DNA from 4 places in the Alteromonas sp. B31-7 genome. Region 1 is predicted to be linked to each of the others. Evidence: predicted binding sites of a transcription regulator. Region 1 holds the regulator's gene; each other region holds the start of a gene.
What was found. The regulator sigma-54, encoded in region 1, starts transcription at its own class of promoters, with help from an activator protein. The targets are predictions, from matches to a motif close to GTTGGCACGNNNNTNGNNT.
Positions count from the first base shown of each region.

Region 2: a site for sigma-54 is predicted at 1,516-1,534, ahead of glnA (glutamate--ammonia ligase). Genes of this name have one in related genera too.
Region 3: a site for sigma-54 is predicted at 2,334-2,352, ahead of IUA53_RS15115 (flagellar basal body rod protein FlgF). Genes of this name have one in related genera too.
Region 4: a site for sigma-54 is predicted at 1,766-1,784, ahead of IUA53_RS07820 (exopolysaccharide biosynthesis protein). Genes of this name have one in related genera too.

Region 1 is NZ_CP065233.1:3,739,868-3,743,442, reverse strand. Features, by position in the region: gene rapZ (RNase adapter RapZ) at 1-142, opposite strand, end outside; gene ptsN (PTS IIA-like nitrogen regulatory protein PtsN) at 172-615, opposite strand; gene hpf (ribosome hibernation promoting factor) at 625-912, opposite strand; gene IUA53_RS16335 (RNA polymerase factor sigma-54) at 942-2,426, opposite strand; gene lptB (LPS export ABC transporter ATP-binding protein) at 2,504-3,229, opposite strand; gene lptA (lipopolysaccharide transport periplasmic protein LptA) at 3,232-3,575, opposite strand, start outside.
Region 2 is NZ_CP065233.1:991,075-994,649, forward strand. Features, by position in the region: gene glnA (glutamate--ammonia ligase) at 41-1,450, opposite strand; gene typA (translational GTPase TypA) at 1,906-3,575, shown strand, end outside.
Region 3 is NZ_CP065233.1:3,473,183-3,476,757, forward strand. Features, by position in the region: gene IUA53_RS15100 (flagellar basal body P-ring protein FlgI) at 1-4, opposite strand, end outside; gene flgH (flagellar basal body L-ring protein FlgH) at 23-706, opposite strand; gene flgG (flagellar basal-body rod protein FlgG) at 718-1,506, opposite strand; gene IUA53_RS15115 (flagellar basal body rod protein FlgF) at 1,553-2,296, opposite strand; gene flgE (flagellar hook protein FlgE) at 2,418-3,575, opposite strand, start outside.
Region 4 is NZ_CP065233.1:1,841,212-1,844,786, forward strand. Features, by position in the region: gene IUA53_RS07815 (sigma-54-dependent transcriptional regulator) at 1-1,301, opposite strand, end outside; gene IUA53_RS07820 (exopolysaccharide biosynthesis protein) at 1,997-2,602, shown strand; gene IUA53_RS07825 (LysR family transcriptional regulator) at 2,594-3,526, opposite strand.

The DNA.
Region 1 (3,575 bases):
ATTCGTCGACTACCGTATGGGTAAGGGTAGGTAATAAATTGACGGGGATATTATCTACGCAATAATACCCTAAATCTTCCAGTGCCCGTAAAGCAACAGACTTCCCTGACCCCGAACGACCACTAATAATAATTAGTTTCAATTGGCCTCTCCCTTAAGATGGCATTAGAGTTAGCTTAGCGCTGCAATAATATCGTCGCTATTGGTGGCACGCCTAATTGCCTTCACGGTCTCTTTGTCACTCAATTTACCTGCAACCGTGGCTAGGGTTTGTAAGTGCCCCTCGGTTTGCTCTTCTGGAACCAATAAGGCAAAGAAAATATCTACCGGTTGGTTGTCCAGCGCGTCAAAGTTGATGGCAGGGTTACTAGTTACAATAATGGCGATAACACTTTCCAATCCTGCCAGTCGACCATGAGGCAGTGCAATACCATTTCCAATACCCGTACTGCCCATTCTCTCGCGGTTCAATAGGCTCGTGAGTACTGTCGTTTCATCAATATTATCGTTGTTTTTGGCAGCGATATTACTGATGATCTCTAGAATTCGTTTTTTGCTGTTACATTGAACCGCACATTCAGTGCGGTCCAAACTTACGATTGCTTGAATTTCCATAAGCGTGAGTTAATGCTTTTTCAGCTTTTCCTTATGCTTTATGACTTGCCTGTCTAGTTTGTCAACCATGCTGTCTATTGCTGCATACATATCAGTATTTTCAGAGGAAGCAAAAACCTCAGCGCCACTTAAATGCATGGTCGCTTCGGCTTTCTGATTAAGTTTTTCAACATTGAGAATGACATGCACATTAGAAATGTGATCAAAGTGCCTCTCTAGTTTGCTGAACTTGGTATCGACATAATTACGCAAAGAGTCGGTGATTTCGACGTGATGACCAGTAAGGTTGATTTGCATATTTCGTCTTCCTTATATTTATGAGCCAGTTAAAGTAAGCTCTTTCGCTGGTTAGACGGTGGAATCGACAATGATTCCCGGTATTTTGCTATTGTCCGCCGGGCGACTTTAATGCCCTGTTCGGCCAACAATTGAGCAATCTTGCTATCACTTAGTGGCTTGCTTGGCGTTTCAGCCGCTACAAGCTTTTTAATCAGCGCGCGGATGGCAGTAGATGAACACTCACCCCCAGACTCCGTGGCAACGTGACTAGAAAAGAAGTACTTCAATTCAAATATCCCACGTGGGGTATGCATATACTTTTGCGTGGTGACACGTGAAATGGTGGATTCATGCATATCAACCATTTCAGCAACATCGTTAAGCACCATGGGCTTCATCATTTCAGGGCCATGTTCAAAAAAGCCCATTTGTTGCTGCACAATACAATTAGCAACCTTCATCAAGGTGTCGTTTCTTGATTCAAGACTTTTAATAAACCATTTTGCTTCCTGCATATGAGAGCGAATGAACTGCGAGTCGCTACTATTTTTCGCTCTTCTGCTCATGGCCGCATATTGCTGGTTCACACTAAGTTTAGGCAAGCTATCTGGATTAAGTTCAACCACCCAACGACCACTTTTCTTGGTGACCGAGACATCGGGTATAACATACTCAGGCTCTTTAGTGATAAGAGCGCTACCTGGGCGAGGATTCAATGTTTGCAACAAGCGCATAGCTTCGCGTAATTGATCTTCTTTAAGACGGCTTTTACGCATCAGCGTACGATAGTCTTTGCTACTGAGTAGGTCTGAGTATTCTTCTATCAGTTGTTTGGCTTCTTTTAACCAAGGCGTATCATCTGAAAATTGGCGAAGCTGAACCATCAAGCATTCTTGTGGTGTACGCGAGCCTGAACCAATAGGATCGAACATCTGAATACGTTTTAATACGCATTCCACTTCGTCTAATTCAACCGGCTCCTCCATATCTTCGGAGTTGACAGACTCTAAAATGTCGTCAAGGGTGACGGTAAGATAACCAGACTCGTCAATTGAATCGATAATAGCCGTTGCGATGGCACGGTCAGTATCTGAAAAGTGGGTAAGACGCATTTGCCATAGCAAATGTGCTTGAATGTCTTCGGTGGTTTCGCCTTGGAAAATCTGCTCATCGTCATTATTCGAGGGCCCAGGGGCGGGTGCAGAAGACGCTGAGTAATATTCGTCCCACGTGCTGTCTATGGGTAATTCATCAGGTAGGTCATTCTTCTCTAATGCGTCACCGGCTTCAAGCGTATCGCTTGATGCGGTAGTAACGGCGTCTTGAGCGACGTCATCCCCGTCGATATTGTTTTTCTCTAATTGAGGCTCATCACTGCCTTCTTCTACTTCAAGTAGAGGATTTGAGTCTAGGGCTTCCTGGATCTCCTGTTGCAGGTCGAGCGTTGACAGCTGCAGCAGTTTTATCGCCTGCTGTAGCTGAGGTGTCATGGTAAGTTGTTGACTGAACTTTAACTGTAAAGATGGTTTCATCTACGTCTTATTTACTGTGCTCTTATTGTGAATATACCAGGTGCATAATTTGAAAAATGACAATTCTGTTACATTAACTATAGCCTGAATTGTTCACCTAGGTATACATCCCTTACTTTTTGATTACTTAAAACCTGCTCTGCCGTTCCTTGGGCTATTAATTCACCGTGACTCACAATGTAGGCTTTTTCACATACATCCAATGTTTCTCGTACATTGTGGTCTGTAATGAGGATACCGATACCTCTATCACGAAGGTGCTGTATTATCTTCTTTATATCATTAACCGATATAGGATCAACACCAGCAAATGGTTCATCGAGTAAAATAAATTGCGGATTGGCTGCTAGCGCACGCGCAATCTCTACGCGACGGCGTTCTCCACCTGATAAACTCATTCCTGTACTATTACGTATATGGTTAATATTAAATTCATCAAGAAGGGCGTCGGCTTCTTCTTCCTGTTGTGATGAATTTAAATCTTTTCGTGTCTGTAAAATCGCCATGATGTTTTCAAACACGGTTAGCTTGCGAAAAATAGAGGCTTCCTGTGGCAGGTAGCCAATGCCCTTACGTGCGCGTTCGTGCATAGGCTGGTGGGTGAGCTCACCATCATCAATGGTGATTTTTCCCTTATCTAGTGGCACAAGACCCACAATCATGTAAAAGGTGGTGGTTTTACCTGCGCCGTTAGGGCCTAGTAAGCCCACGATTTGCCCGGTTGAGACCGACAAACTAACGTCTCTCACTACTTGGCGAGATTTATAGGCTTTGGCTAAGTTACTTGCGCTTAGTGTTGCCATGGTTAGTTATCGTCCTCGTTATTCTCGTCTTCTTTCGCCTTCTCATCGGTCAGCTTGCGAATCGCTTCTGGTCGAAAAACGGTGGTCACTCTGCCTTCATCATTGTCACCGCTGCCGGTGGCAAGAAGCTGTTCGGTAATCATGTCAAAGGTGATTTTATCGCCTTTCACAGAACTGGTGTCTTGTTGCAGCTCTGCATTGCCGTCTAACGAGAGAGTGCGATTAACCACTTCATAGCGAATTTCATTGGCTTTGGCTGTTACCGGGGTGCCGTCTTCTAAGGTTTGCGAATAACTTGCTGGCGCGCCTCTGGCGATGAATATTTCACGGCCTTCGCCTTCTGTTG
Region 2 (3,575 bases), 1.9 Mb from region 1:
GCAATTGCGGGCTTTTGTATCAGACTTAATACCTAACAGCTTATACGCTGTAGTACATGTCAAACTCAACTGGGTGAGTTGACATATTAAGGGTAGTCACTTCTTCAGACTTAAGATCAATGTATGCATCAATCATGTCGTCTGTCATTACACCGCCTTCCTTAAGGAAGTCACGATCGTTATCTAGTGCTTCAAGCGCCATTTCTAGCGAGCTTGCAACAGTTGGGATTTCTGCTGCTTCTTCTGGAGGAAGGTCATAAAGATCTTTATCCATTGAATCGCCAGGGTGGATCTTGTTCTTAATTCCGTCAAGACCAGCCATAAGCATTGCAGTAAATGCAAGGTACGGGTTAGCTGTTGGGTCAGGGAAACGTACTTCGATACGACGCGCTTTATCGCTAGTTACGTATGGAATACGGATTGACGCAGAACGGTTACGAGCAGAATAAGCAAGCATTACTGGCGCTTCAAACCCTGGTACAAGACGCTTGTACGAGTTAGTTGATGCGTTTGCGAAAGCATTGATAGCACGAGCGTGCTTAATGATACCGCCAATGTAGTAAAGTGCTTCTTCAGAAAGACCTGCGTACTTGTCACCTGCAAAGATGTTTTTACCATCTTTAGCAATAGATTGGTGGCAGTGCATACCAGAGCCATTATCACCTACAAGAGGCTTAGGCATGAAAGTCGCTGTTTGACCGTATGCGTGAGCAACGTTGTGAACAACGTACTTGTAGATTTGAATTTCGTCAGCTTTCTTAACAAGGGTGTTGAATTCGCAAGCGATTTCGTTTTGACCCGCAGTCGCCACTTCGTGGTGATGCGCTTCAATAACTAAGCCCATTTCTTCCATTACCATACACATAGCAGCACGAATGTCGTGGGCAGAATCTACTGGAGGTACTGGGAAGTAACCACCTTTTACGCCTGGACGGTGAGCCATGTTGCCGCCTTCAAACTCTTCACCAGAGTTCCACTTTGCTTCTGCAGAGTCGATTTTGTAGAAAGAACCGGCCATGTCAGTATGGAATTTAACATCATCGAATAAGAAAAATTCTGGCTCAGGACCGAAGAATACAGTATCACCGATACCGGTAGACTTAAGATACTCTTCTGCGCGACGAGCAACTGAACGAGGGTCACGTTCGTAACCTTCCATAGTAGAAGGCTCTACGATGTCACAACGAATATTAACTTGCGTTTCTTCTGCAAAAGGGTCAACTACGCAGCTGTCTGCATCTGGAAGAAGAACCATGTCAGATTCGTTGATGCCTTTCCAACCTGCAATTGAAGAACCGTCGAACATTTTGCCTTCTTCAAAGAATTCATCGTCAACTTGGCTAGCAGGGATTGATACGTGTTGTTCTTTACCTTTAGTATCAGTAAAGCGTAAATCTACAAATTTCGCTTCACTCTCTTTAATAAGTTCTAATGCCTTATCTACTGACATCGTGTCCTCCAGGTTTAATGTAAAAATGCGGAATGATCAGCTTCATTCCAACAGTGCTAAAGTGAAAGCGATTATCATGCCATTTATCGCTATTCCTATTTATACGGCATCGCAGCCGATAAAGTCCTTTCTGTCATTAGATTTTTGCACTTCAATGGTGCATTAAGGCACTGCAAGGGTGCAATGTAAAATTATTGTTGTCAGCTAGCCTAGAGTAAGTCGCCGAGGGTTGCCACTTAAACCTGCATCTTTTTCGCTAACCGTTTTACCATATGCGTTCTTTAACACGTTTTAAAGTACGCCATTCAAAAACATTTACGGTTTGTCGAAAAAAAGAGGCGCAAACGTCGTGGTTTTTCTGTACAATCCGCGCAAATTTCTCTATCTGCATTTTTTGCAACAAATCTAATGCATACTATTTTGGTATGTATCGATTTACACAGGCTCTATTAAGCATGAATACCACTGATATTAGTAAATTGCGTAACATCGCAATCATTGCCCACGTTGACCACGGTAAAACAACATTGGTTGACAAACTGTTACAACAGTCGGGCACCCTTGAATCTCGAGGCGAGCAAGAAGAGCGCGTGATGGACTCGAACGACATCGAGAAAGAACGCGGCATTACCATCTTAGCGAAAAACACTGCAATTAACTGGAATGACTACCGTATCAACATTGTTGATACTCCGGGACACGCCGATTTCGGTGGTGAAGTAGAGCGTGTTATGTCAATGGCTGACTCTGTACTTCTTCTTGTCGACGCACAAGAAGGTCCAATGCCGCAAACCCGTTTTGTTACACAAAAAGCGTTTGCTCAAGGTCTTAAGCCAATTGTTGTTATTAACAAAATCGATAAGCCAGGCGCGCGCCCTGACTGGGTAATGGATCAAGTTTTTGACTTGTTTGATAACCTAGGTGCTACAGATGAACAGCTAGATTTCCAAGTTGTTTACGCTTCAGCGTTAAACGGCTGGGCGTCATTGGATGCCGATGCGCCTACCGATGACATGACACCACTTTTCCAAACTATCGTTGACCAAGTAGCTGCGCCTGACGCAGACGTTAACGGCGGTTTCCAAATGCAGATTTCTCAACTAGATTACAACTCTTATGTAGGCGTAATTGGTGTGGGTCGTGTAAGCCGTGGTTCTGTTAAGCCTAACCAGCAAGTCACGGTGGTCACTGCTGACGGTAAAACACGTAACGGAAAAGTGGGCCTCGTATATGGTTACCTTGGTCTAGAGCGACACGAAGTTGATGCAGCCAATGCGGGTGATATCATTGCTATCACAGGTCTTGGCGAACTGAAAATCTCTGACACGATTTGTGATGTCAATGCGGTTGAAGCACTTCCACCTCTTTCGGTAGATGAGCCAACGGTTACCATGACCTTCCAAGTTAATACTTCACCGTTTGCGGGTAAAGAAGGTAAGTACGTTACGTCTCGTAATATCCTAGAGCGTTTGAACGATGAACTGGTTCACAACGTAGCATTGCGCGTTGAAGAAATGGCCGATCCGGATAAGTTCCGCGTGTCAGGTCGTGGTGAACTTCACTTAGGTATTCTTATTGAGAATATGCGTCGTGAAGGTTACGAGCTTGCGGTATCACGTCCAGAAGTTATCTTGAAAGAAGAAAATGGCGAAACGCAAGAGCCGTATGAAACCTTGACCATCGACTGTGAAGAGCAGCACCAAGGTTCAATTATGGAACAACTTGGTTTACGTAAAGCTGAAATGACTGATATGTCTCCAGATGGCAAAGGTCGTGTACGTATTGACTTCGTTATTCCTAGCCGTGGCCTAATCGGTTTCCAAACTGAATTCATGACAATGACGTCAGGTTCTGGTTTGCTTTATCATACATTCGACCATTACGGCCCGTACAAAGGCGGTATTATTGGTAAGCGTAAGAATGGTGTTCTTATCGCGAATGCGAACGGTAAAGCCCTTACTAACGCATTGTTTAACCTTCAAGAACGTGGTCGTTTATTCATTGGCCATGGTGTAGAAGTATACGAAGGTATGGTGATTGGTATTCATAGCCGTGACAACGACCTAACGGTTAACGCGCTTAAAGGTAAGCAGCTAACTAACGTTCGTGCATCGGGTACTGATGA
Region 3 (3,575 bases), 270 kb from region 1:
GCATACTCACTCTCCTATTGGCTTACAACGGCCACCAAGTTGAATCGAAGAACTTGGTTAACCAGCCCCTTTCTTGCGCACGAGCGAAAGAACCTGTACCAGAATACTGAATGCGAGCATTAGCCACCTTGGTTGAGACAATCTCGTTTTCAGGGCTAATGTCCGCTGGACGAATAATGCCAGTCAAACGAATGTATTCATCACCATGATTGAGGGTTAACCACTTCTCCCCTCGAATAACAAGGTTATTGTTGGGCAGTACGTCAACCACGGTGACAGAAATGGCCCCCGATAAACTATTGCTTTGATTCGCTGCCGAATCACCAGAAAAGTCACTGGAAGACCCTATACCTAATTGAATAGATTGCCCGCCAATATTCACTGCTTGCCCACCTAACCCGGTAATGGTGTCTAGATTCACGGAAGAGTCTTTCGCGGTAGTGGTGTCAGCCGATTTACTCGCTGACGTACTTTCGCTGAGCGCCACGGTAATGATGTCACCCACTCTGCGCGCTGTTACATCAGAATAAAGGCTGTTTGCCATATAAGAGCGAAACAAAGAGCCGTCTTCTACAATCGTCTCACGGGGGTAATCCGGTACCACTGGAGCGAAAGAAGGATCATTCGCTTCAACAGGAGGTTGGCTTGTACTTGCACAGCCCCCTAAAGTTATTATCGCCACAGAAAGTGCCAGAATACGTTTCATCACGTTACCTGCTATAGCTGCTGAATGACTTGACCAAGCATCTGGTCAACCGATGAAATCACTTTGGAGTTCATCTCGTACAAACGCTGGCTTTCGATAAGGTTTACCAGTTCTTCTGTAACGTTAACGTTCGACGTTTCTAACGTACCTTGAGAAATGTAACCCAGCCCTTGCAAGCCAGGTACGCCTTGGATAGGTGCGCCACTGGAAGCGGTTTCTACAAACAGGTTTTGACCAATAGGCTGTAACCCTGTGGGGTTAACAAAATCCGAAATATTCATTTGCCCAAGCACTTGAGGCTCAGCCTCGCCACGCACAGACACGCTAATTTCGCCATCTTGTGAAATCGTGATTTGTTGCGCATCTTCGGGAACAGCCACTTCTGGTTGCAAAAGGAAGCCAGCACCCGATGTCACAATTTGACCTTGATCATTCAATGAGAATTGACCATTTCGAGAATATGCAATGGTGCCGTCAGGTTGTAATATTTCAAAATACCCGCGCCCTTGGATAGACATATCCAAGGCATTTTCGGTGGTCAACAAATTCCCTTGAGTATGGGCTTTTTGGGTTGCCACTACTTTAGAGCCCGAACCTAACATTAAACCTGACGGGAGCTCAGTATCCGCCGAAGAGCGACCACCCGGCTGGTTTATGTTTTGATAAAGTAGATCTTCAAATACGGCGCGGTCCTTTTTAAAGCCCACCGTTGATGCGTTGGCCAGGTTGTTAGAGACAACGGCAACATCAGTCTGTGCAGCATCTAAACCTGTTTTACTAATCCACAATGCTGGGTGCATATAAACCTCCCGTCGTTGCAGTTATCCACAACGTCACTAAAAACAATTATAAAATGCGAAGCAGGGTATTGCCGCGAGTATCCAACTCCTCGGCTTGCTTCATAACCTTTACCTGTAACTCGTAGTGACGCTGTAAATTGATCATATCGACCATCTCTTCCACAGCGTTTACATTCGAACCTTCAAGCATGCCCGACATCACTTTTACATTCGCATTGGCGGGTGCCAGTGTGCCGTCTTCCATTCTAAATAAACCGTCGGTACCCCGTTCCATATCCGCATAATTGGGGCTGACTAGCTTCAACCGACCAATATCTTCAATAACATTTGCTGGGGCGCCTAGCTGGCGCATAGACAAAGTGCCATCGGCGGCAATGTTGAGATTATCTAGAGGAACGGGCAAAAATATTGGACCATTGTCACCCAAAACCACGCGGTCATGGATATCTGTCAAAATTCCGTCGTCGCCCAGTTTGAAGTTACCATCACGAGAATAGGCTTCTTGGCCATTTTCATCTTGAACGGCAAACCAACCATCACCTTGAATCGCTACGTCAAGGTCACGCCCCGTTTGTATCATTGGGCCTGATTCGTAGTTATTAGAAGGGCTTTCTGTCATAGAAAAAACGCGGGTCGGCAAACCTTCGCCGTACGCCGGCATTGCTCTTGCCTGCTCTAGCTGAGCACGGAAACCCGTGGTTTGTGCATTGGCTAAGTTATTTGCCCTAATCCCAGTCCCTAAAAGGTCTTGAGAGGCACCGCTTGCTGCTATGTAGAGAAGTTTGTCCATGACTGACTTTTGACTCTGGTTAAACCATACACAGGTTTTGCAAGGCCGATGCCAATATGTACAAAAAATGAAAGATATAAAAAAGCCGCAGTAATCTGCGGCTTTTTTGAAGAGTGACTATTTATCGAATATTCAAGATAGTTTGATTCAGAGAGTTATTCACTTCAAGGGCACGAGAGTTGGCTTGGAAATTACGCTGGGCAATAATCATATCAATCAACTCGGTGGTTAAGTTAACATTGGCCTGCTCTAGCGCTGATGAGTTAATTTCACCATAGGTACCTGTTGTGGCTTCCCCAGCAAGTGCTTCACCCGATAGAATACTCTCTTTCCATTCTGTGCTGCTTTGCTGAGTTAACCCTTGTTCATTGGCAAAACGCACGAGAGCAACACGTGTAATGGGCTCTGAAGTCCCGTTTGAGAATGTGGCACGTACTAATCCATCCGGACCAATATCAATCCCCGTCAGTCGCCCTACTGGTAAACCATCTTGCTCTAATGAAGTCACTTCAAACGCTGACGCATACTGTGTAGGCTCATTTACGGTAGCTTCATCGGGGTCAAGGTTGAAGTCGATGGTAATTTCTTGAGTAGGATCGGCACCGTTTGATAATACGCTGGCAAGTGCTTCAGTATTTAACGTGTAATCAGGATTGGTGCTGCCATCCGGGTTTTCGATGCCAACGAAATCACCGCCATCAGAAAAGATTAACTTCGCGGCAGTCACATCGTTACCCGTCGCTGTCCCTAATGAATGCACACCCACATCACCAGGTGTTGACGTGGTGCCATCTTCATTTTGTAAATTAACGAGTTGATCATCTACAGCTGTCGCGACATACCATTCGTTGGTGGCAGAATCATCTTTCACAAAATAGTAAGTCATAACATGTGAGTCACCCAGTGAATCATACACGGTGACTGATGTCGCAGCGTTGTAAGTAGACGGGTCTTCCGGATCAAACTGGGCAGCTTCCACACCCGCATCACTTGCCGGAAGATTCATTCTTATATCAACTTCGGAAGTTTGTGCAGGTGAGCCTGATGAGTCTGGGATCAATACCGGCTCAGTGGTACTTAGTGCCACTGATGAGCTGGTACCGTCAGAATTAACGGGGAAGCCTAGCAGTAAATCACCGTTGCTGTTTACCACATAGTTGTCATCATTCAATTTGAATTGACCTGCCCGTGTGAAAGAGAAATCACGGGATGTTTCATCTGGCACTGTGGCAAAAAAGCCGTTACCTGTTATCGCTAAATCAAGTGCAGTGTTGGTGAA
Region 4 (3,575 bases), 1.9 Mb from region 1:
TGGAGACGGTTGTACAAGGTTTTTGTACTGATACCTAACATCTCAGCTGCCATGGTTTTATTGCCATTTACCTTTTCTAAGGTGGCGTAGATAAGCTCTTTCTCTACATCTTCAATTGTGCGACCCGCTTGCAGTGCAGGGGCCGTACTTTGTTTTTTCGCAAAGGGAGACTCTATGGTTTTTGGAAGCTCAATGGCTGACTTCTCAGGATCACTCATTATGGCGGCGCGATGAACGAAGTGGCGTAATTCACGCACATTACCTGGCCAATCGTAAGCTTGAAGCGTGTCTAGTTGACTAGATTGCCAAATGAAATTTGAGCCATTGTCTTTGTTGAATTCTTCAATGAAACTTTTTGCCAGTAGGGGAATGTCTTCCTTTCTTTCCCGCAAGGGAGGAATAGTGATAGGGAATACCGCTAATCGAAAATAAATATCTTCCCTAAGCACTTTGCTTTGTGCAATTTCTTCCATGGTACGGTTGGTTGCCGAAACCACGCGGCAATTAACAGGAATAGTTTTAGTGCCACCCACTCGGATAACCACTTTGTTTTCAAGTACACGCAACAAATTAGGTTGCATGTCGATAGGCATTTCAGTGATTTCATCTAGAAACAAGGTGCCGCCTTCGGCTTGTTCGAACACGCCTTCTTTGCGCCCCACAGCGCCAGTGAACGCGCCCTTTTCGTGACCGAAGAGTTCACTGCCAATAAGTTCTTTAGAAAATGCGCCACAGTTGGTGGCAATATAGGGGCCTTCGCTGTCTGACGCTCGGTGGATAGCGGCGGCAACCACTTCTTTACCGACACCGCTTTCGCCTAGTAGCATGACATTAGCGCTGGTTCTGCTCACCCGTTGAATAAGCTTATACAGCTCTTGCATTGGCGCAGATTCCCCAATCAACAAATCAAAGTGTTTAACAATAATATCGTCTTCCACAGGGGCTTTTTGTGGTTTACCGGATAAAACCGCTTCTATGTCTTCACGTTGAATGGGTTTAACAAGATAATCAATATTCGGTCCGCACAGGCCTTTAATAATGCCCTTCACTGATGGGTGACCTGTGATTAGTGTAACGCGGGGGCGCTTGGGAAGGGTATCGAGCTCATCGAATAAATGGGCTCCACTCCCGTCAGGTAGCATAAAATCGAGTAATACGTGGTCGAAGGTTTCTTTCGTTAACCAGTCTCTTGCTTCTTCTAAATTAGCAGCAGTTAGAACCTCATGACCGAGAAACTCAATAATCGTACAGGCAACTTCTGTAAATTCCGCATCGTCGTCTACAAGCAAAACAGTAAGCACGTAAATTTCCTTTTCTAAACTTCCAATAACCTCACTACTACGGAGTAAAAGGCTATAAGATCAATATTATAAATCGTTATTTTTTGACTAAATATATTCTGGCGGCGACAGTGAATAGTACCTGTCGTGGCTAAATTTGCAATTGCACACGTCAAGGCGCATGGGGGTTATTTTTAAATAGAATCGCGTTTTGAAGTGAAAACCCTGTTCAATTATGCAAACACACGCCGACTATGGTTCACAGTTTTGCAGGTAGTATGCCAACAAGCTATAAGTGCACTTAAGTGGCGCTTAGTGTCTGCGTTTTAAACACCCAAAATGTTAAAGAACAGCACGTCAAATCTCTAAGCGGGGCGGAGGCCGTTTTTTCGCGTGCCGCGTGACAATATGGCCAGCATGACGTCATTTTGTTGAGTTTTTATAGGGTATATCGTTCAGATAACCGCCAGAATGCGCTTTCGGTGTGTGGCATATAATTAGCATTATCTCTATGGACTCTGGTCTGCTTTAACGTCATGTGTAGGTCATTTCGCAGCAATATAAAGAATGGAAGTTGGCGGTAAAAATGGCTTTATGTTGATGTAATTAGTTGTTTTATATCTGTTTTTATAATTTTGAAGGTGGGTTTATAGCAACAAGCATGGCAACAACGCAGGCCGGACATTTAGGGTAAAAATAACCGACAGGGAATGAAAATGTTGCACGGTAAGGCTGAACGGTCAATGACCTTATATGAGCTGCTAGGCAAAATGCAGCCGAAACCTGATACCAACAGCATGTGTTTCGCAGACTTTTGGCAGGCATTAGAAAAGCGAGGATTTGGCCCCATGTTGGCCATGCCTGCGTTTATCGCGTCTACGCCCATAGGGGCAATACCGGGCGTACCATCACTGACTGGCGTGACAATATTACTCATTGCTCTGCAAATATTACTCGGTCGTCGCCACCCTTGGTTACCTAACGGCATTATGAAGCTCGAAATTGAGGGCGATCACCTCCATACGGCGGTTACGAAAATGAAGCCTTATGCATTAAGGGTTGATAGGTTTCTAATTCCTCGTTGGTTTTTCATGCGCCAACCTATTTTTCGCTCGTTAAACGCCCTGAGTTGTGCATTGTGCGGACTTATCATGGTGCCTTTAGAATTAGTACCTTTTATGGGGCTAATACCGGCGGTGGCAGTCCTCATTATGGCCATAGGTATGGCTACCGACGACGGCGCGGTGGCGTTGTTGGGTTTATCTATTGCTACCTGTGGTTTCTTATTGAGCGGCCAGCAAATAATGCAAGGATTAACATAAAGGCTCACCGCAAGGTTGCAACATGCCGTGAGCTGAGGGGAGATTCATGGTTTGGTATCGCAGTTCTCCAATGAAAGAGCGCGCCGCCGGCCCCAGTCCGTCACCATCTTCAAATGATAAATACAGCAGCGATTTACGTAACCCCCCGTTATTACCAAGGGGCAAAGGAAGTAATGCTCCTTCTTCTAATTCTTTTTTAATAATCGCAATGGGCAGCCAAGCAAAACCAAGTCCTTGGGAAATGATATCCACCGACGTACGAATATGGCTGACGGTCCAACGTTGATCTGCACCAAGCCAGCCAACATCCACTTTGCGTTCAGCAGAGGAATCTCGTACAACGATTTGTCGATGAGACTTGAGATCTTCTAATGTTAGCGGCCTGTCGAGCGCATGTAATGGATGGTCGGGATGTGCTACCGCTGCAAATTCGATTTCGCAGAGATCTTCACTAAACCCCGTGGGATAGGTAAAAGGTGAAATGGCGATATCTACATTGCCACTATTGAGCATTGAATTTGCGCCCGACAATACCGTTTCTTCAATTTCTATGCGTAGCAAGGGGAACTCCTCAGACACTTTATTTAAGACGTTATAAAGTAAGTCTGAGGGAAAAATAATGTCTACGGCAATTCTCAGCAGCGTTTCTGTACCCGCTTGTAAACTGGTTGCTACGGCCTCGAGTTTTTGTGCTTCATTGAGTAAAAAAGTGGCTCGACGGTACATAAGTTCACCTTGAGCTGAAAGCTGCACTTTTCTACCCGTATTTTCAAATAGCTCAACGCCAATGGCATGTTCTAATTTTTGCACAGCATGATGCACACTGGATTGGCTTTTATGCACCACAGCGGCCGCTTGATTAAAGCCTCCTGCGTCCACAACCGCCTTAAACATGCGCCATTGTTCCAACGTTGATTTTAGCATGGTTTAACTTTCTCAATTCACTGCGGGGATTAGGGGGTTATACCATATT